Regions from separate parts of the Streptomyces sp. NPDC058632 genome, predicted to be linked through region 3. Evidence: riboswitches for the same ligand, from Rfam matches in the RefSeq annotation. Region 3 holds a riboswitch; each other region holds the start of a gene.
The links. Region 3 has a riboswitch for cobalamin ahead of ACFWVE_RS17885 (ribonucleoside-diphosphate reductase subunit alpha). Riboswitches for the same ligand answer to the same signal wherever they lie in the genome.
Positions count from the first base shown of each region.

Region 1 (6,944 bases), on a different contig from region 3:
CGCGCAGAGGCCCCGTCATCGTGTTGAACCGGTGTGTGGTCACGGCACTGATTGTGGGATCTCCGCCCTCCTCTGTCAACGGGGGTCACAGGGGGGCGGCGGCGGACGCGTGGAGGCCGGGCGTCACCCGAACCTCCCGGCGCAGCAGTGCGGCCGGCCGCCGGAGCCGGTCCTGTCACGGTCCGTCCCGGCCGGCCAGGCAGCAGTCACCGCACTTCGAGCCGTTCGGCGCACGGTAGTAGAGGCAGCAACTGCGGCGTCGGAACGTGAGATCCGGTCCGGTGATCATTCCCGTACCCGCAAGTCGTCCGGTACCCAGCAACCCGGCCGTGAGGCCGGTGAGCGGTTCGCGCAGTCCGGGGCGGGCCCCCAACAGGGCGTGGGCCGCCCCGACGAGTGCGGAGGCGGCGTTCCCGTCCAGCAGGCGCGGAGCGATCCTGACGCGGAGTCCGGCCGCGAGCCCCCGCAGATGGCCCATCACCTGCTCGTTCAGGGCGAGAGCGGGTTCGGGCAACCGCTCGGTGTACCAGCCGGCGGGGCGGGGCAGGCGGAGGGCCGGCCCGTCGTCGGCACGCTGCAACTCCGTCAGGTCCAGGACGATCCCGTGCAGCAGCGCGCAAGCGAGGGCGGGGGACCACAGGCGTGCCGCGTGTCCGAGGTGGGCGATGGACACACCGGTCCGCGGTTCGCGGGTGTGGTGCCGGTGCGCCACGGCCTCGGCCAGGTCGGTGAAGCCCTTCGCATAGGAGTGGTCGAGCGGATGCCAGCCCTCGTCCCGGCCACCGACGTGCATGACGAAGAAACCTCCGAGGGCCGCCACGTCCCGGAGCGCCGCAGCGACGGCCCCGGCGGACGCCCGAGCATGTTCGGTCATGTCGGGGCGCCTCCTTTCCGGCGGATGTACCGACGCGGATCGATGAGTGGGTGGGCGCGGTCTCAGGAAGCCGTACGCCGCCGCGGTGGCGTGATGGCGTACAGGTCGAGGATGTCCGGTCGGGGCACTACGCCGGGTCCGCCGGCACGTGCCCAGGCGGCGATGTCCTCGGTGGCGTCCGGGTCGTTGACCAGTCCGAGCCAGACGGGCCGGGCGCCGGCAGCCCGGCCCGCCGCGGAGGGCTGGACGACGATGACGTTGGCCTGGTCGCACACGTCCAGGCACGCGGACACCCGCACAGGTACCTCCGCGCGCAGGCGCGCTGTCTGCGCCGCGTGGTCGACACCGATCACTTTCGGGCTGCCACAGCAGCAGTCCCTGCACACGACCACCCGGCAGGGCACTGGGGCGGGCTCCGAGGTCGCGACGTCGACGGACGTCGTTTCGGCCGGGCGCGCGTCGGCGGGCATGCGGCATCGTTCCTCTCTCCGGGGAGATCCGCCCCGGGGATGCGTCGAGGAGGCGACCGTGTGAGTCTCCTGGCTCCCGGGTCGATGCTCGCTCCGCGCCTTCCCACCCTGGTGCGGGCAGTGGTCGTGTGCGGGGCTCGCTCGCCGATCACAGTGGCGGGACCGCGCCGGATTCACACCGGCTTCCTCGTTCCGCCGTCGCCCTGTCGCCGGCCATCATTCCATTGCGCGGGCCCTCGCACCACGGTGGCCTCTGCCCCCGCCCGGAGGTGACCGGCCGGGCGGACAGGGCGTACGCGGACGGGAACGTCATTCCGCCTCCTGGACGTGCGGTGCCGTCGCGGGCGGCTCGGCCGGACGGTCCCGTCCTCCGTCGCGGCCGGACACCACGACGGCGAGGAGCCCGACGACGACCGCCCCGGCCGCGAGCCGTCCACCCGCCCGCGCCGCCCAGGCCGGCCAGGTCACACCCGTACGTCCCCCGGGCGCGCCCAGCCGCCCGGCCCTGCGGGCCGGCCGCAGCAACCGGAGCAACAGGAGCACCGCGACCGGCAGTTGCAGCAGCCAGAGCACGGTGCGCGGCCACTCCCCGTACCAGACGTTGGTCCCGTACAGCAGCGTGTGCCACACGCTCAGCACGTACACGACGATGACGAACCGGTGCAGCCGTCGCCAGGCGTTCGCTCCGATGCGGTGCCGGACGTAGAACAACAGGCCCAGGGGGATCGCCAGATACAGGGCGCCCTGACCGAGCGGGATGGCGACCCTGCCGGTCCCGGAGTCGTACCAGCCCGGCACGAAGCTGTCCGCGAAGCCCGCCCACAGCCGCTCGGCCCAGCCCGAATCCGCCTCGTAGCGGACGAGTTCCGCCGCGAACATCAGCGCGTGCGCGAGCATCAGGGCCATCGTGGTCAGGCTCGTGGTGCGGTGCCAGCGTTCCAGTACCCGTCGGGAGACCGGCAGCCGGGCGGGACGCGGCCCCGACAGCAGCAGTCCGAGCATCACCGTGCCCCACGCCCACAGCAGGCCCGACCACCCGAACGCCTGGCTGAGCAGATACATCCAGTAGGTACCGGGATCGGCCATGAACGGCATGACCGCGACCGTGTCGGAATCGCCCGAGTCCACGCGCGCGTACAGGAACACGAACACGGCCACCGTGACCACCACCGCCGCGGTGGCGTCGGGCAGAGCCGAGCGCAGATCGCCCCGCAGGGCGACACGGTCGGCGGGCGGGCGTTCTCGTCCCGGCCGGGAGGCTGTCCCGTCTTCGTCCGGACTCGCGTCTGACAGCATCAAGGGCCTCCCGGGCGCTGGCACCGCAGGGATGGTGCACGTGTGTCGTGGGGCAACCAGTCTGGCTGAGGGGACGACAAGTCACCGATACCCGATCCAGCCAGAGCCCGGAGCGATGACGAGGGCCGGCAGCTCACCGATCCGCTGCGGCCGCCGTTCCCGACTTCCCACCGGGTCCAGTGGGTACTGCGGATCCGCCGTCGCCGCACAGCCCGCGCGCGGCCGCCGGGCTTCCCCGCCCCGGCTGTCGCACCACTCTCATTCAGGACAACCGCCGATCCCCCACTGTCGCCGGGGCACCGGCGCCTCTACGCTGATCCACGCAGCCGGTTCGCGCCGCCCGTCCGCCTGGACGTCCGGTGGCGCGACGCAAGAGGGAACCCGGTGGGAATCCGGGACTGTCCCGCAGCGGTGAGTGGGAACGAACGCCGTCAAACGACACTGGGCCCGTGCCAGGGCCTGGGAAGCGACGGCCGGTAGGTGTCCGCGGATGTCCGGCGGGCGCGCCCACGAGTCCGAAGACCTGCCGCTGCGCCCGTGCGTCATGCGCGGGCTGTGCACGGTGACCTCGTGGGCTGGGTCGGCGGTACGGACGGTCGTAGGGCTTGCGTGTGACCGCGCCTCCTTCCCTTGCGGTGTACAGGACTCGGGACGGAGGAGAACGCGTGCGTGACCCAGCGAGCGCTCATCGGCTGTGCCGGTTCACGGCCGCCTCTTCGCCCAGTGGGCCGGAACGGGTCGTGCCGGCCCCGGCCGCACGCGACCGAAAGGGACAGGGGCCGCCGGAGCGCGGCACCCTGTCCGGTGTCTGCCACGGCACCCTGGGCGAGCTGTACCAGGGGCCGTTGCGGGCAGGCGCCGATCCGGACATCGCGGTGGTGTCCTTTCCCGTGAACCGCCATTCCTGGGTGTACTTCACCCCGGGGACTGCGGCCGGTCCGCCGCAGCCACCACCGCTCGGCGAGAAGGCGGTGGCCGCGACCCGGCTCTTCCTGGAGCACTACGGCCTCACCCTGCCGCCGGGCGAGTGGAGCGCGCACTCCGATCTGCGGGTGGGCGTGGGAATGGCCAGTTCGACCGCGGACATCGTGGCCACCCTGCGCTGCCTTTTCCACATCTTCTCTCTGTCCTGTGACATGGACGTGGTGCTCGGGATCCTGGCGGCGATCGAACGCACCGACAGCGTCTTCCTCGACGAGTTCGCGCTGCACCTCAGCGGCCGGCACCGGGTGGTGAGGAGGCTGGGCACGGACGTCGGCTTCCACACCGCCTTCGTCACCGAGCCCGGCACCGTGGACACCCATGCCGTCACCGGACGGCTGCTCGAGCACTACCGGCGGCGCGGGGAGGAGTACGAGCGGTGTCTGACCGATCTCCTCAAGGGCTTCGCCTCAGGCGACTCGGCCGCCGTCGCCCGTGCCGCGACCGTCAGCGCCACGTTGTCCCAGGAGGTGCTGCCCAAGGCGGCTTTCGGCAGCCTCCTCGCCCGCCGCGAGCGGTTCGGCGCCGACGGGATCTTCGTCGCGCACACCGGCTGTCTGATCGGCTACCTCTTCACCCGGCGCCTGGACCCCGACGTCAAGTCCGAACTGTCCGCGTTCTTCCACTCGCTCGGCCACCAGTGCTCATTCGCCCAAGGAGGCTACGGGTGATCCACCCCCACATCGCCGACGCCCTGAAGGTTCCGGACCTGGTGCGACTCACCGACGGAGTGGTCCTGCTCCGGTTCGAGTCCATGAAGATCTACTCGGCGCTCACCGCCGTGCGTCATCTGCTCGAGAGGGGCACGGTCCGACCGGGACAGACCCTGATCGACAGCTCCAGCGGCATCTACGCCTACGCACTGGCGCTGGCCTGCCACCGGTACGGCATGCGGTGTCACATCATCGCGTCCACCACCGTCGACGCCACCACACTCGCCCAGCTGGAGGTTCTCGGCGCCACCGTCGAACAGGTCCGGCCCTCGCGGAATCTCGGACTCGACCAGGAGCTCCGGGTGCGCCGGGTGCGCGAGATGCTCGCCGGGCGTCCCGACTGCCACTGGATGCGCCAGTACCACGACGACGTCCACTACCTCGGCTACCACGAGGTCGCCGACCGGATCGCGGCAGCGTTTCCGGGCACCGCACTGACCGTGGTCGGCGGGGTGGGGTCGGGGGCATCGACGGGCGGTATCGTGGAACGTCTGCGGGTCATGGACCCCTTTGTGCGGCTGGTGGGCGTCCAGCCCTTCGGCAGCGTCACCTTCGGCAGCCAGGACCACCACGACCCCGAAGCGATCATCGCCGGCATCGGGTCGTCCATCGTCTTCGACAACGTCCGCCACCACCTCTACGACACCGTGCACTGGCTGGACTTCACCCACGCGATGTCCGGCACGGTCGCCCTGCTGCGCGAGCACGCGGTCTTCGCCGGACTGTCCACCGGCGCCGGTTACCTGGCCGCGATGTACGAGGCCCGCCGCCATCCCGACCGGCTGCACCTGGTCGTCGGCGCCGACACCGGACACCGTTACGTCGAGCGCGTCTTCGCCCGGCACAGGGAGGCCCAGGACCCCGCCGCGCTGAAACCCGCGGAGGTCCGCGCCCCGGAGGAGATGACCATGCCCTGGTCGAGGATGACGTGGCAGCGCACCGCCTGCCCGGCACGCTGGAAGGAGCGGGCCGTATGACCGTGGTCTGCCTGGAGTCACTGACCTTCGGTCTCGGACACCTGGTACGCGCGGCCGGCACACTCGGCGAGCGCCTGCTGCTGCTGACCCGCGACCCCTCCTTCTACGCGTACGAGCTGGACCGGCTGCCCGCCGGCTCCCTCGACGTCGTCGAGACCGACACCTTCGACGTGGAGCGGGTGGCCGGTCTGCTGCACCGGACCCGGGATCTGCGCGGTCTGATCAGCTCCACCGACACCTGGACCCTGGTCGGAGCCGACCTCACCGCCCGCTTCGGCCTGCCCGGCCTCGACCCCGCCGTCCTGCGGCTGGCCCGGGACAAGGCCGCCGTACGCAACCGGTTGCACGAAGCCGGTCTCACACGCGGACGAGCCGTCGAGACCACCGGCTCCGCGGCCGACACACGGGAACTGCTGCTCAAGGAGGTCGGACTGCCCGCGGTCCTCAAGGACACCGCGGGCACCGGAAGCCAGAACGTCTGGCTGACCCGGAACCCGGGGGAACTGGACGCCGCCCTGGGCGAGGCGGCCGGGCGGCACCTGAAGGGCCGGCTGTTCGCCGAGCCCTACTTCAGTGGCCCGGTGTACAGCGCCGAAACCCTCACCTGGGCGGGCCGCACCCGCCTGCTCGGTGTCGCCAGCAGACTCATGTCACCGGAGCCGCACTTCCGTGAGGAGATCACCGCCTTTCCCGTGGTCTTCCCAGGGGATCTGCGGGCTTCTCTGGAGGAGTGGCTCGGTGAGGTGCTGGCCGCCATCGGGTACACCGACCGCTTCGCACACGTCGAGTTCGTGCTGACCGCCGACGGCCCGGAGGTGGTGGAGGTCAATCCCCGGATCGGCGGCGCGCTGGTCGGCGAGGGCCTGTGCCGGGCGCTCGGCACCAACGTGTACGAGGCGATGGTCGAGACCGCTCTCGGCCGCCGGCCCCGTCTGATCGACGCCGAGCCGCCCGGTGGTCCGGCCGTGGCCTTCGTCCTGGGCTACCCGGCCGCACCCGGCGTCTTCACCGGGGTCGCCGGGCTCGACCGCCTGGCGGGCATGCCGGGAGCGCCGGCCTGGTACCCGGTCAAGAGGATCGGCGATCCCGTCGAGCACCTGGGCGACAGCCGCGGGTACGCGGGCATCGTCTACGCCGAGGCCGAGACGGCCGAGCTCGCCACACACCGGGCGGTGGCCGCAGCCAACGCCCTGCGTGTGCTCACCCACCCGTTCCCCGGCCGCGCCGGCCGGAAGGTCTCCGGTGGCTGAACGCCCCGAGCGGGAGGCGGGTCCGCGAGCCGGGCTGTTCCCGCTCGACGGCCCGCCGCGCTTCCTGCTGCTCAGCTCTTTCCTGATTCCGCTCGGCAGCTTCATGGTCCTGCCGTTCATGTCGGTGTTCCTGCATGAACGGCTCGGTATGAATCTCGGCGCGATCGGCGCCGTTCTCGCCGTGGCCTCCCTCGTGCAGTTCTCCGGCGGCATCGTGGGCGGGGCGCTGGCGGACCGGATCGGGCTGCGCCGCACGATGCTGTGGGCGCTCCTGATCCGCACGGCCGGTTTCGTCGGCCTGCTGACGGCGTTGCGCTGGCCGCCGCTGGCTGTCGGCGCGCTGATCCTGACGTGCTGTGGCGCCGCGCTCTACCTGCCGGCCA
Region 1 is NZ_JBHXQZ010000023.1:50,823-57,766, reverse strand. Features, by position in the region: gene ACFWVE_RS11725 ((2Fe-2S)-binding protein) at 176-874, opposite strand; gene ACFWVE_RS11720 ((2Fe-2S) ferredoxin domain-containing protein) at 937-1,278, opposite strand; cobalamin riboswitch at 1,407-1,536, opposite strand; gene ACFWVE_RS11715 (ferric reductase-like transmembrane domain-containing protein) at 1,654-2,640, opposite strand; cobalamin riboswitch at 2,984-3,186, shown strand; gene ACFWVE_RS11710 (hypothetical protein) at 3,306-4,292, shown strand; gene ACFWVE_RS11705 (cysteine synthase family protein) at 4,289-5,311, shown strand; gene ACFWVE_RS11700 (ATP-grasp domain-containing protein) at 5,308-6,561, shown strand; gene ACFWVE_RS11695 (MDR family MFS transporter) at 6,554-6,944, shown strand, end outside.
Region 1: linked by a shared signal. The riboswitch ahead of ACFWVE_RS11710 (hypothetical protein) and the one ahead of ACFWVE_RS17885 (ribonucleoside-diphosphate reductase subunit alpha) in region 3 are both predicted to bind cobalamin.

Region 2 (6,944 bases), on a different contig from region 3:
AACGTGCAGTCCGTCGCGGATCTGCACGTCCTTGATCTCGCACAGATAGCCGTCGATGTGCATGACGAACGAGTCGAAGTCGTCGTCGTCCGGCTGGTCGTCCACATGCAGGTCGTGGTGGAGCTCGGCGGCCTTGACCAGGGTCCAGATCTGCGCCCGTACCGCCGGAGCCTTCTCCGGGTCCAGGTCGGAGACCAGCGCGTACTCGTCGAGGAGCTGCTCCAGTTTCGCCAGGTCGCCGTAGGTGTCGGCACGCGCCATCGGCGGGACGAGGTGATCGACCACCGTCGCGTGCCCGCGCCGCTTGGCCTGGGTGCCCTCACCGGGGTCGTTGACGATGAAGGGGTAGATCAGCGGGAGGTCGCCGAGGACGGCGTCCGGAGCGCAGCCCGCGCTCAGCCCGAGGCCCTTGCCGGGCAGCCACTCCATCGTGCCGTGCTTGCCCATGTGCACGATCGCGTCGGCGCCGAAACTGTTCTCCAGCCAGCGGTAGGCGGCCAGGTAGTGGTGCGACGGAGGCATGTCGGGGTCGTGGTAGATCGCGATGGGGTTCTCGCCGAAGCCGCGCGGAGGCTGGATCATCACCACGACGTTCCCGAACCGGAGGGAGGCCAGCACGATGTCGTCGCCGTCCACGTACAGCGAGCCCGGCGGTTCGCCCCACGCCTCGGTCATCGCGTCCCGCAGCGCCGGGTCCAGCGTCCGGAACCACGCCCGGTAGTCCGCGAGCGGCACCCGCGCGGGCGCGGCCGCCAGCTGGTCCTCCGTCAGCCACTCGACGTCGTGGCCGCCCGCCGCGATGAGCCGGTGGATCAGCTCGTCACCGCCGGAGGGGTAGTCGGTGAGCGCGTACCCGGCGTCCCGCAGCGCGTCCAGCACCCGGACCGCCGAGGCGGGGGTGTCCAGGCCGACCGCGTTGCCGACGCGCGAGTGCTTGGTCGGGTACGCGGTGAAGACCAGCGCGAGCTTCTTCTCGGCGTTCGCCTTGTGCTTCAGCGCCGCGTGCCGTACGGCGATCCCGGCGACGCGTGAGGCCCGCTCGGGGTCGGCGACGTAGACCGGGACGTCCTCGGGGCCCTGCTCCTTGAAGGAGAAGGGGACGGTGACCAGGCGGCCGTCGAACTCCGGGATGGCGACCTGCATCGCCGCGTCCATGGGGGAGAGGGCGGCGTCCGACGCCTCCCAGGCGGCCCGCGAGGAGGTCAGGCACAGCCCTTGCAGCACCGGCACGTTCAGGTCGGCGAGGGCACCGATGTCCCAGGCCTCCTCGTCGCCGCCCGCCGACGCCCGCGAGGCGTGCGTGCCGCCGGCCGCGAGCACCGTGGCGACCAGTGTGTCCGCCCGCCCGAGGGTCTCGTACAGCCCGGGGTCGGCGCCGCGCAGCGAACCGCAGTACACCGGCAGGGCGTTGGCGCCGTGCGCCTCGATCGCGTCGCACAGGGTGTCCACGAAGGCGGTGTTGCCGCTCAGTTCATGGGCCCGGTAGAAGAGCACGCCGACGGTCGGGCGGCCCTCCCGTACGGCGCGGGCGCCGTGGACGCCGTACTCCGGCATCTTCCGCGGCTGTTCGAACCCCTCGCCGGTGAGCAGCACGGTGTCCGACAGGAACCGGGCCAGTTCGGTCAGGTTGTCCGGGCCGCCCTCCACGAGGTACTTCAGCGCCTCCGCCACGACACCGGCGGGCACCGACGACTCGGCCATCAGCTCCGCGTCCGGCACGGCCTCCCCGCCGAGCAGCACCGTCGGGATCCCGGACGCCCTGAGCGCCGCGAGCCCGTCCTCCCAGGCGCGCTTGCCGCCCAGCAGCCGTACGACGGCGAGGTCCGCGCCGTCCAGCAGCGCGGGCAGCTCGGCCGTCACGTCCACGCGGGTCGGGTTGCCGATCCGGTAGGAGACGCCGGCGGCGGCGCGGGCCGCCAGCAGATCGGTGTCGGCGGTCGACAACAACAACACTGTGCTCATGCGGGCGCTCCCGGTGGAATGAAAGGCAGTCCTTGCGGCGCGCCCGACTCGATGAGCCGCCAGAGCGCGTCCGTGTCCGCGTGCTGTTCGATCAGGTCGCCGAGCCGGTCGAGCTGCTCCTCGCGCAGCGCGGCGAACGAGGTGTCGGGGGCCGGCACGAAACGGCGCCCCGCGGCGGCGGCCACCTCGCGCAGGAAGGCCCGGCGGAAACCGTCCGACTCCAGCGAGCCGTGCCAGTGCGTGCCCCAGGTCTGCCCGACCCGGCAGCCGTCCAGGCCGTGTCCGCCGTCATCGGAGATGAACGCCGTCCCTCCCCGTACGTCGGCGACCCCGTGATGGATCTCGTAGCCCTCGACGGGCTCCCCGAGGGCCTCCCCGACGGGCCGCGCGAGCGTCTTCTCCCGCGCGAACCGGACCCGTACGGGCAGGATGCCGAGCCCGTCGACCCGGCCGGCGCGGCTCTCCACGTCGTCCTCGATGTGCTCGCCGAGTATCTGGAAGCCGCCGCAGATCCCGAGCACGGGCCGCCCCTCGGCCGCCCGCCGCGTCAGCGCGTGTGCGAGCCCGCGCTCCCGCAGCCACTGAAGCGCCCGTACGGTGCCGCGCGTGCCCGGTACCACCACGAGGTCGGCGTCGGCCAGTTCCTCGGGCCGGTCCACGAAGCGGACCACGACGCCCGGTTCGGCGGCCAGCGCGTCCACGTCCGTGAAGTTGGACATCAGCGGGACCGCGCACACGGCGACCCGCAGCACGTCCTCGCCGACCGGCGCGGCGACCGCGGACTCCCGCACGGCACCCCGCAGGGACACGGCCAGTCCGTCCTCCTCGTCGATGCCGAGCCCGTGACGGAAGGGCAGCACGCCGTACGTGCGCCGCCCGGTCAGACCGTGCAGCATGTCCAGGCCCGGCTCGAGGAGCGAGACATCGCCCCGGAACTTGTTCACCAGGAACCCGGCGACCAGTTCCTGGTCCTCGGGGGACAGCAGCGCGACGGTACCGAAGAAGGAGGCGAAGACACCGCCGCGGTCGATGTCGCCGACGACGAGGACGGGGAGCCCGGCGTTCCTGGCGATCCCCATGTTGACGATGTCGGTGCGCCGCAGATTGATCTCGGCCGGACTGCCTGCCCCTTCACAGATCACCGCGTCATACGTGCCCCGCAACTGCGCGAGACAGTCCAGCACCGTGCCCAGAAGCTGCTGTTGCCGCCCGCCGTGGTAGCCGCGCGCGCTCAGCTCACCGACCGCCCGGCCCAGCAGGACGACCTGGCTGCTCCGCTCCCCGCCGGGCTTGAGCAGCACCGGGTTCATCAGCGCGTGCGGTTCCACCCGGCAGGCCTGGGCCTGCATGGCCTGCGCCCGGCCGATCTCGGCGCCCTCCCGCGTCACGAACGAGTTCAGCGACATGTTCTGCGCCTTGAACGGCGCGACCCTGACGCCCTGCCGCACCAGCCACCGGCAGATCCCGGCGGTCACCACGCTCTTGCCGGCGTCCGACGTCGTACCGGCGACCAGCAGGCCCCCACCACTCATGACGTACATCCCTTCCCACGGTGCGCCGTCCGCACCACCGACCGGATCACCGCTCGTACCACGGGCCGCGCGACGGCGCCGGCACCGAGCGCCAGCCAGCCGACGCGGCGCGAGAGCCGTACCGCGCGGTCGATGTCCGCCACGGTCACGGCACGGCCACCGTCGTTGAGGACGGGCCGGTGCTCGACCCGCCCGGCGTAGGACAGAGTCCCGCCGAGCCGCACGCCGAGCGCACCCGCGAAGGACGCCTCCACGGGCCCGGCGTTGGGACTCGGATGCCTGGCGGCATCCGCGCGCCAGGCCCGCACGGCACCCCGCGGGTCCGGCCCGGCGGCCGAGGCGAGGACGGCGGTCAGCCGTGCCCCGGGCCACCCGGCGACGTCGTCGAGGCGCGCGGAGGCCCAGCCGTACCGCAGGTGGCGGGGGGACTTGTGGCCGACCATGGCGTCCAGGGTGTTGACGGCCCGGAACCCGAGCAGCCCCGGCACACCGGCGACGGCACCCCACACCAGGGCGCCCACCACGGCGTCGGAGGTGTTCTCGGCGACGGACTCCACGACCGCGCGGGCGATTCCGTCGGCGTCCAGTGCCTGCGGGTCCCGCCCGCACAGGTGCGGCAGCCGCGCCCGCGCCGCCGTCACGTCCCCGGACGCCAGGGCGCGCCCGATGGCGCGGGCCTCCCGGGCCAGCGACGTTCCTCCGACGACGGCCCAGGTGGCCGCGCCGGTCAGGGCGATGGAGGCGGCGGGGGAGGAGCGTACGCAGCGGGCGGCCAGGCTTCCCAGAGCGACGGCCCCGCCGACGCAGACGGCGGTGTGCAGCGCGCCGCGGCCCCGGTCGTCCCGCCACAGCATGTGCTCCACGGCAGCCGCGGCCCGCCCGAAGGCGGCGACCGGATGCCCTCGGCGGGGATCGCCGAGGAGCAGGTCGCCGAGGAGGCCGGCAGCGGCGCCGTACGCGAACGCGCGATCGGCACCCACGGGTTCAGCCGGTGGGGGATCCGGTGGGGGTGGCCGCCCCGAGCGGGGGCGGGGCGTCGCTGGTCGACCTGAACAGGCAGCCGGGCATGGCGATATGTCCTCACTCAGGGTGTCCACGCCCTGGTTCGACGAGACCGGCGGCGAGAGTTCCTGGCTCCCGGGGTGGTTCACCCCGGTGACAGTGGCGGGACCGCGCCGGAATCGCACCGGCTTCCTCTCCTGCCGCCCGTATTGGCTCCGGCAGTTCACCATGGTCCGGAAGAACCGTCAACTTGCCGTTGACCTGCGGGGCTGAAGTGTGCCGAGGCCCACAGGAGGTTTCGAAGGGTGAATGCCGGAGGGGTACGGGCACGGCGAACGGGCGGTACGGAGGCAACGCGCCCCGCACCGCCCGCCGGACGGACCGTCAGGCCATGATCAGGTAGATCCCGTACGCCACCGCCGCCACGCAGGCCGCGAAGCAGGCGTAGGCGCCGGTGACCGCGAGGCCCGCGGACTCGCCCCGGGCGGCAGCCCGTTCACGACGGGACAGGCCGGTGATGCCCAGGGTGAACAGGGCCACCAGGGCCACGGTGACCACGAGGCTGACGCCGAAGACGGAACCGAGGGCGGCCCAGTCGATCTCCATGGTGCTCTTCTTCCTTCGCGTCCTGCTGTGGGGTCAGACCGTGGTTTTGGCCGGAGGGGCCGTCGGGTCGGTGGGGGCCGGGACGGCGGCCGAGAGTTCGTCGCTCACGTGGCCCGCCGGCGGGGTGGCCACCGCGGCCATGGCCGCGGTCACGACGCCGCCCTGCTCCCCGTCGGTGTCGTCGGTGCCGTTCACGTTGGTGTGGTCGATGACCTCGCGCCGGGAGACCTTCCAGATCGCGGCGCTGGAGCCGATCAGGAAGACGGCGACGAGGGCGGTGCCCCAGCTGCCGAAGCCGCAGACCCACTCGGCGATCGCCGCGACCAGGGCCGCCGCCGGCAGCGTCAGACCCCAGGCGACGAACATCCGGGTGGCCGTCGACCAGCGGACCACGCCGCCCTTGCGGCCCAGGCCCGCACCCATCACCGAACCGGAGACGGAGTGCGTGGTGGACAGGGAGAAACCGAGGTGGGAGGAGGCCAGGATGACCGTCGCGGCGCTGGTCTGGGCGGCGAAGCCCTGCTGCGGCTGGAGGTCGGTCAGGCCCTTGCCCATGGTGCGGATGATGCGCCAGCCGCCGAGGTAGGTGCCCAGCGCGATGGCCACGCCCGCGGAGAGGATGACCCACAGCGGGGGGTCGGAGTCCGGGGCGAGGGTGCCGCCGGCGACCAGGGCCAGGGTGATGATGCCCATCGTCTTCTGGGCGTCGTTGGTGCCGTGGGCCAGGGAGACCAGACCGGCGGAGGCGATCTGTCCGGCCCGGTACCCCTTCTCGGAGGACTTGCTGCCGGCAGCCTTGCGGCCCAGGCGATAGGTCAGCCGGGTGGCGAACATCGCGGCCAGGCCGGCGACCAGCGGTGCGGCGATCGCGGGGATCAGCACCTTGGTGACCAGGACGTCGCCGTGCACCGCGCCGAAGCCCGCCGAGGCGACGGTGGCGCCGATCAGGCCGCCCATCAGGGCGTGCGAGGAACTGGACGGCAGGCCGACCAGCCAGGTCAGGAGGTTCCAGAGGATCGCGCCGACCAGTGCGGCGAAGATGACCTCGGGACGGATGCCGGCCTCGTCGACGAGGCCTTTGGAGATCGTGTTGGCGACCTCCACGGAGAGGAAGGCGCCCACCAGGTTGAGCACGGCGGACATCGCCACCGCCACCTTGGGCTTGAGAGCACCGGTCGAAATGGTCGTCGCCATCGCGTTCGCGGTGTCGTGGAAACCGTTCGTGAAATCAAACGCGAGTGCGGTTACCACCACAATCGCGAGGATCAGCGAGAAGCTTTCCATTTACCCAGGCAATCGTTCGAAGTCATTGGCACGTTGAAGGTAGGTAACCTGGATGAACGGAAGATGAACTGGGATGGGCATTGGGGTGACCGTGATGGAGCTGACTGCTCCATGGTCGGTCAAGGCGGTCGCGGGCGGGCAGCCGGGGGAGGGCGGGGACGGGCGGGAACCGAAGAAACGCCGTTGAAGAGATTTCGGTCACCCGGCAGGATCACGGCATGGCTGAGCGACAGGTCGACCGGCGGGGCGCGCAGGAGCGGGCGGCGAGCGACGGGGAGGCCCGCGCCTGGACCGCCCTCGTAGGGGCGGCCCGCCGGACCGTCGCGGACGGGCTCGTCGTCGGGACCTCCGGCAACGTCTCGCTGCGGGTGGGGGAGACCGTGCTGGTCACACCGTCGGGCGTGCCCTACGACCGGCTGACCCCGGACGACGTCACCGGCGTCGACCTCACCGGCCGGCAGGTCCTCGGCACCCTGGTCCCGACCAGCGAGCTGCCCCTGCACCTCGCGGTGTACCGCACGACCGGCGCCCGCGCGGTGGTGCACACCCACGCCGTGC
Region 2 is NZ_JBHXQZ010000080.1:5,331-12,274, forward strand. Features, by position in the region: gene cobN (cobaltochelatase subunit CobN) at 1-1,962, opposite strand, end outside; gene ACFWVE_RS26260 (cobyric acid synthase) at 1,959-3,494, opposite strand; gene ACFWVE_RS26265 (cobalamin biosynthesis protein) at 3,491-4,474, opposite strand; cobalamin riboswitch at 4,596-4,758, opposite strand; gene ACFWVE_RS26270 (hypothetical protein) at 4,881-5,102, opposite strand; gene ACFWVE_RS26275 (anion permease) at 5,136-6,386, opposite strand; gene ACFWVE_RS26280 (class II aldolase/adducin family protein) at 6,605-6,944, shown strand, end outside.
Region 2: linked by a shared signal. The riboswitch ahead of ACFWVE_RS26265 (cobalamin biosynthesis protein) and the one ahead of ACFWVE_RS17885 (ribonucleoside-diphosphate reductase subunit alpha) in region 3 are both predicted to bind cobalamin.

Region 3 (6,944 bases):
CGGTACGCCGGTCCCGCCCGAGCGCACCCTGGCGGCGGAGTTCGACACCTCGCGCACCACCGTCCGCCAGGCGCTCCAGGAGCTGGTGGTCGAGGGTCGCCTGGAGCGCATCCAGGGCAAGGGCACCTTCGTCGCCAAGCCCAAGGTCTCGCAGGCGCTGCAACTCACCTCGTACACCGAGGACATGCGCGCGCAGGGTCTGGAGCCCACCTCGCAGCTGCTGGACGTCGGCTACATCACCGCCGACGACGGGCTCGCCTCCCTGCTCGACATCACCCCCGGCGGGCGGGTGCTGCGCATCGAGCGGCTGCGCATGGCCAACGGCGAGCCGATGGCCATCGAGACCACCCACCTCAGCGCGAAGCGCTTCCCGGCCCTGCGCCGCAGCCTGGTCAAGTACACGTCCCTCTACACCGCCCTAGCCGAGGTGTACGACGTCCACCTGGCGGAGGCCGAGGAGACCATCGAGACCTCCCTGGCAACTCCGCGCGAGGCCGGCCTGCTCGGCACCGATGTGGGGCTGCCGATGCTGATGCTCTCCCGGCACTCGCTGGACCGGAGCGGGCAGCCGGTGGAGTGGGTGCGCTCGGTGTACCGGGGGGACCGGTACAAGTTCGTGGCCCGGCTGAAGCGCCCGCAGGACTGAGCCGTCGTGTCGGCCTTCCGTGGAGTTTAAGTACGCAATCCCCGCGAGGGGTTCCGCCCCGGTCCGGCGCTGATCTAGATTCTCTGCGCGTTACGCAGCGCAGGCGATCAGCGAAGGGACGGAGTCGTTCGATGTCGCAAGCCCCAGATTCCAGCAGAGGTCCGGTGGTGACGCCCGCGCGCGTCGTCATCGGCGTCTGTCTTGCAGCACCGTTCGTGGCCATGCTGTGGGTCGGTTCGTACGCGCGGACCGACCCCACCTTCATCGGCATCCCGTTCTTCTACTGGTACCAGATGCTGTGGGTGCTGATCTCCACCGCGCTGACGATGATCGCCTACAAGCTGTGGCGGCGTGACCAGCGTGACCGCGCGGTGGCGAAGGGCGGTGCGCAGCGATGAACGACGGCGTGAACGGCGTGGCGCTCGCCGTCTTCATCTTCTTCTTCGTCCTCGTCACGGCGATGGGTTTCCTGGCCGCCCGCTGGCGCAGGGCCGCGAACGAGCACAGCCTCGACGAATGGGGTCTGGGCGGACGGTCGTTCGGCACCTGGGTCACCTGGTTCCTGCTGGGCGGCGACCTGTACACCGCGTACACCTTCGTGGCCGTACCGGCGGCGATCTACGCGGCGGGCGCGGCGGGCTTCTTCGCCGTGCCGTACACCATCCTCGTCTACCCGCTGATCTTCACCTTCCTGCCCCGGCTGTGGTCGGTGTCGCACAAGCACGGCTATGTGACGACCTCCGACTTCGTGCGCGGCCGGTTCGGCTCGAAGGGGCTGTCGCTGGCGGTGGCACTCACCGGCATCCTGGCGACCATGCCGTACATCGCCCTCCAGCTGGTCGGTATCCAGGCCGTACTGGACGTGATGGGCGTCGGCGGCGGCGAGGACACCAACTGGTTCGTCAAGGACCTGCCGCTGCTGATCGCCTTCGGTGTGCTGGCGGCGTACACGTACTCGTCGGGTCTGCGGGCCCCGGCGCTGATCGCGTTCGTGAAGGACACACTGATCTACCTCGTGATCGCGGTGGCGATCATCTACATCCCGATCAAGCTGGGCGGCTTCGACGACATCTTCGCCAGGGCGAGCGAGGCGTACAGCGAGACCAACCCGGCCACCGGCGCGCCGCGCGGTGCGCTGGTGCCGGCCGAGGCGGGCCAGTGGACGTACGCCACGCTGGCGTTGGGCTCGGCGCTCGCGCTGTTCATGTACCCGCACTCGATCACCGCGACGCTGTCCTCGCGCAGCCGTGAGGTGATCCGCCGCAACACCACGATCCTGCCGCTGTACTCGCTGATGCTGGGCCTGCTGGCGCTGCTCGGCTTCATGGCGATCGCGGCCGGGGTCGATGTCAGCAACGGGCAGCTGGCGATCCCGCAGTTGTTCGAGAACATGTTCCCGGCCTGGTTCGCCGGCGTGGCCTTCGCGGCCATCGGCATCGGGGCGCTGGTGCCGGCGGCGATCATGTCGATCGCGGCCGCGAACCTGTTCACCCGCAACATCTACAGGGACTTCATCAAACCGGACGCGACGCCGGCGCAGGAGACCAAGGTCTCCAAGGTGGTCTCGCTGCTCGTGAAGGTGGGGGCGCTGGCCTTCGTCCTCACCATGGACAAGACCGTCGCCATCAACTTCCAGCTCCTTGGCGGCATCTGGATCCTGCAGACCTTCCCCGCCCTGGTGGGCGGCCTGTTCACCCGCTGGTTCCACCGCTGGGCGCTGCTCGCGGGCTGGGCGGTCGGCATGGTCTACGGCACGGTCGCGGCGTACGGGGTGGCCTCGCCGACGCAGAAGCACTTCGGCGGTTCGTCGCAGGAGATCCCGGGCATCGGCGAGATCGGCTACATCGGACTCACCGCCTTCGTGATCAACGCCCTGGTCACGATCGCCCTGACCTTCGTCCTGAGGGCGGTCAAGGCTCCCGAGGGCATCGACGAGACCCGGCCGCAGGACTACACGGCGGACGCGGGCGACCCGGAGGTCAGCACCGAGTTGCCGCTGGACGCGGCCGAAGCAGCCGACGTGGCCGTCGACGGAAAGCGCTGACAGGGGCCGACACGGCACGCGGGGACGGCAACGGGCAACGGGCCGCCGGAGAGATCCGGCGGCCCGTGGTCGTACCCGTGGGGCACACCCGGCCCATGGACGTCGCCCCCCGGCCGGTGGAGCCGTACGAGTTCGAGGAGCTCGGTGGGATCACCGCGCAGGCCTGTTTGCGCGACGGGCTGCTCGGCCTCGGGGAGAGCGACGCGTACCTCGGTGGGTTCAGGAACGTCGCCGAGCGGGCCGCGGCCGCCGGGGTACTGGTCGCCGTGGAGGGCTCCGGGGCGCGTCCCGGGGCGGCGGAGGCGGGCGGCGCGGGGAGTGTGCCGGGCGGGGCGACGTTCGTACCGGGCGCGGGCCACGGAGGGAGGCGTACGGATCGTGCCGCCCGCCTGTGAGCTGACGCTCTGACACCATCCGGTCCGGCACCGCAGTACTCCCTACGACACAAGATATGGGACTGCCTACAGTGTCCGGCACAAGATGTATGCTCATGCTCGCTGTCGCCGCAGGGGAATCCGGTGCGAATCCGGAACTGTCCCGCAACGGTGTACTTGTGCGTGTCCGCGTTTCCCGCGTGCCCGCACGGGCTTGAGTCCGAGGACCTGCCGACAGTGCACCCGGCCGTCCGGTCCGGGTGCCCGACGTCCGGGCCTCGCGGAATGGGCCGGTGGACGCGCGGCGCGTACGCGTGCCCGTGTGCTGCCCCCTGCCCTCGCCGAGGCCCCGCGCCGAGCGAGGGAGAGCCCCACGTGACCATCGCGCCAGCCGATCCTGCTTCAGCGGCCGACGTGAGCGACGGCCCCGGTGCCGCGCTGCTGCGGACCCTGACCGGGCTGACCGCAGACCTCCCCGACGCCGACCCCGGCCGGGTCGCCGCCGCCGCACTGCGCGGCCGGTCCGCGCGCGCGGACGAGACCGAGCTGCACGAGCTGGCCACCGAGGCGGCGGCCGGGCTCATCTCCGAGGATCCCGTCTACTCCCGGCTCGCCGCCCGGCTGCTGACCCTCGGCATCCGCGCCGAGGCCGCCTCGCAGGGGGTCACGTCGTTCACGTCGTCGATCGCGACCGGGCACCGCGAGGGCCTCGTCGCGGACCGGACCGCCGCGTTCGTCCTGGGGCACGCGGACCGGCTCGACGCGCTGATCGACCCGCAGGCCGACGACCGCTTCGGCTACTTCGGGCTGCGCACCCTGCACAGCCGTTATCTGCTGCGGCATCCGGTGACCCGCAAGGTCGTCGAGACGCCGCAGCACTTCCTGCTGCGGGTCGCCGCCGGCCTCGCGAAGGACGCCGGGAGCACGGAGGTCCGGCCGGTGGACGAAGTCGCCGCACTGTACGGCCTGATGAGCCGCCTGGAGTACCTTCCCTCCTCCCCCACCCTGTTCAACTCCGGTACCCGGCACCCCCAGATGTCGTCCTGCTACCTCCTCGACTCCCCGAAGGACGAGCTGGACTCCCTCTACGACCGCTACCACCAGGTGGCCCGCCTCTCCAAGCACGCCGGCGGCATCGGCCTGGCCTACTCCCGCGTCCGCTCACGGGGTTCACTGATCCGCGGCACCAACGGGCACTCCAACGGCATCGTCCCGTTCCTCAAGACCCTGGACGCCTCGGTCGCCGCCGTGAACCAGGGCGGCCGTCGCAAGGGCGCGGCGGCGGTCTACCTGGAGACCTGGCACTCCGACATCGAGGAGTTCCTGGAGCTGCGCGACAACACCGGTGAGGACGCCCGCCGTACGCACAACCTGAACCTCGCGCACTGGGTGCCGGACGAGTTCATGCGCCGGGTGAACGCCGACGCGCGGTGGTCGCTGTTCTCCCCGTCCGACGTCCCGGACCTGGTCGACCTGTGGGGCGAGGAGTTCGACACGGCCTACCGGGCCGCCGAGGACGCGGGCCTGGCACGCAGGACGATCCCCGCCCGGGAGCTGTACGGGCGCATGATGCGGACCCTCGCCCAGACCGGCAACGGCTGGATGACCTTCAAGGACGCCGCCAACCGCACCGCCAACCAGACCGCCGAGCCCGGCCACGTCGTCCACTCGTCCAACCTGTGCACGGAGATCCTCGAGGTCACCAGCGACGGGGAGACCGCGGTCTGCAACCTGGGCTCGGTCAACCTCGGCGCGCTCGTCGACCGGGACGCCGGTGACCTGGACTGGGTGCGGCTGGACGAGACCGTGCGCACGGCCGTCACCTTCCTCGACCGGGTCGTGGACATCAACTTCTACCCGACCGAGCAGGCGGGCCGCTCCAACGCGCGCTGGCGCCCGGTGGGGCTGGGCGTGATGGGCCTCCAGGACGTCTTCTTCGCCCTGCGCCTGCCCTTCGACTCGCCCCGCGCCCGGCGGCTCTCCACCCGGATCGCGGAGCGGATCATGCTCGCCGCGTACGAGGCCTCCGCCGACCTGGCCGAACGCGACGGCGCCCTGCCTGCCTGGGAGCACACACGGACCGCCCGGGGCGTGCTGCATCCCGACCACTACGACACCGAACTCGCCTGGCCCGAGCGGTGGTCGGCGCTGCGCGAGCGCATCGCGTCCGTCGGCCTGCGCAACGCGCTGCTGCTGGCGGTCGCGCCGACCGCCACCATCGCGTCCATCGCCGGTGTGTACGAGTGCATCGAGCCGCAGGTGTCCAACCTGTTCAAGCGCGAGACGCTGTCCGGTGAGTTCCTCCAGGTCAACTCGTATCTGGTGAACGATCTGAAGCGGCTGGGCGAGTGGGACGCGCGGACCCGTGAGGCGCTGCGCGAGGCCGGTGGCTCGGTGCAGGACGTCACCTGGATCCCCGAGGAGGTGCGCGGGCTGTACCGGACCGCGTGGGAGATCCCGCAGCGCGGTCTGATCGACATGGCCGCCGACCGCACACCGTTCCTGGACCAGTCGCAGTCGCTGAACCTGTTCATGGAGACGCCGACCATCGGCAAGCTCTCCTCGATGTACGCCTACGCCTGGAAGCGGGGCCTGAAGACCACGTACTACCTGCGCTCGCGCCCGGCGACCCGCATCGCCCGCGCGGCCCGGGCGCAGACCACCGCCACCACCGCGCCCGTTCCCCCTCCCGTCCCCGCCCGTCAGCCGGCCGCCGGCCCCGAGGCCGTCGCCTGCTCCCTTGAGAACCCCGAGTCCTGCGAGGCCTGCCAGTAATGACCAGCACCACGGACACCGCCCGAACCCGGAACCTTCTCGACCCGGGCTTCGAGCTCACCCTGCGCCCCATGCGCTACCCCGACTTCTACGAGCGCTACCGGGACTCGATCAAGAACACCTGGACCGTGGAGGAGGTCGACCTCCACTCGGACGTCGCCGACCTCGCGAAACTGAGCCCCGCCGAACAGCACCTGATCGGCCGCCTGGTGGCGTTCTTCGCCACCGGCGACTCGATCGTGGCCAACAACCTCGTGCTCACCCTCTACAAGCACATCAACTCCCCCGAGGCCCGGCTGTATCTGTCACGGCAGCTCTTCGAGGAGGCGGTGCACGTCCAGTTCTACCTGACACTGCTGGACACCTATCTGCCCGACCCCCGGGACCGGACGGCCGCCTTCGCGGCGGTGGAGAACATTCCGTCCATCCGGGAGAAGGCCGAGTTCTGCTTCCGGTGGATGGACTCGGTGGAGAAGCTGGACCGGCTGGAGACGCGGGCCGACCGCCGCCGCTTCCTGCTCAACCTGATCTGCTTCGCCGCGTGCATCGAGGGCCTGTTCTTCTACGGGGCGTTCGCCTACGTGTACTGGTTCCGCAGCCGGGGCCTGCTGCACGGTCTGGCGACCGGCACCAACTGGGTGTTCCGGGACGAGACGATGCACATGTCCTTCGCCTTCGACGTGGTCGACACCGTCCGCAAGGAGGAGCCGGACCTGTTCGACGACGAGCTCCGGCAGCAGGTGACGGACATGTTGCGCGAAGCGGTCGAGGCGGAGCTGCAGTTCGGGCAGGATCTGTGCGGTGACGGGCTGCCGGGCATGAACACCGAGTCGATGCGGCAGTACCTGGAGTGCGTGGCCGACCAGCGGCTGACCCGCCTGGGCTTCGCGCCGGTGTACGGCTCGGACAATCCGTTCGCGTTCATGGAGCTCCAGGGGGTCCAGGAGCTGACGAACTTCTTCGAACGGCGTCCGTCCGCGTACCAGGTCGCCGTGGAGGGCACGGTCGACCTGGACGAGGACTTCTAGGGCCGCGGGCCCGGGTGCCGCCCCGCCTCACGCCTCACGCCTCACACCGCGCGTGCGGTGCGGTACGGGGTGGCACT
Region 3 is NZ_JBHXQZ010000042.1:4,152-11,095, reverse strand. Features, by position in the region: gene ACFWVE_RS17905 (GntR family transcriptional regulator) at 1-646, shown strand, start outside; gene ACFWVE_RS17900 (DUF3311 domain-containing protein) at 778-1,044, shown strand; gene mctP (monocarboxylate uptake permease MctP) at 1,041-2,690, shown strand; gene ACFWVE_RS17890 (hypothetical protein) at 2,786-3,085, shown strand; cobalamin riboswitch at 3,145-3,315, shown strand; gene ACFWVE_RS17885 (ribonucleoside-diphosphate reductase subunit alpha) at 3,440-5,839, shown strand; gene ACFWVE_RS17880 (ribonucleotide-diphosphate reductase subunit beta) at 5,839-6,867, shown strand; gene ACFWVE_RS17875 (hypothetical protein) at 6,909-6,944, opposite strand, start outside.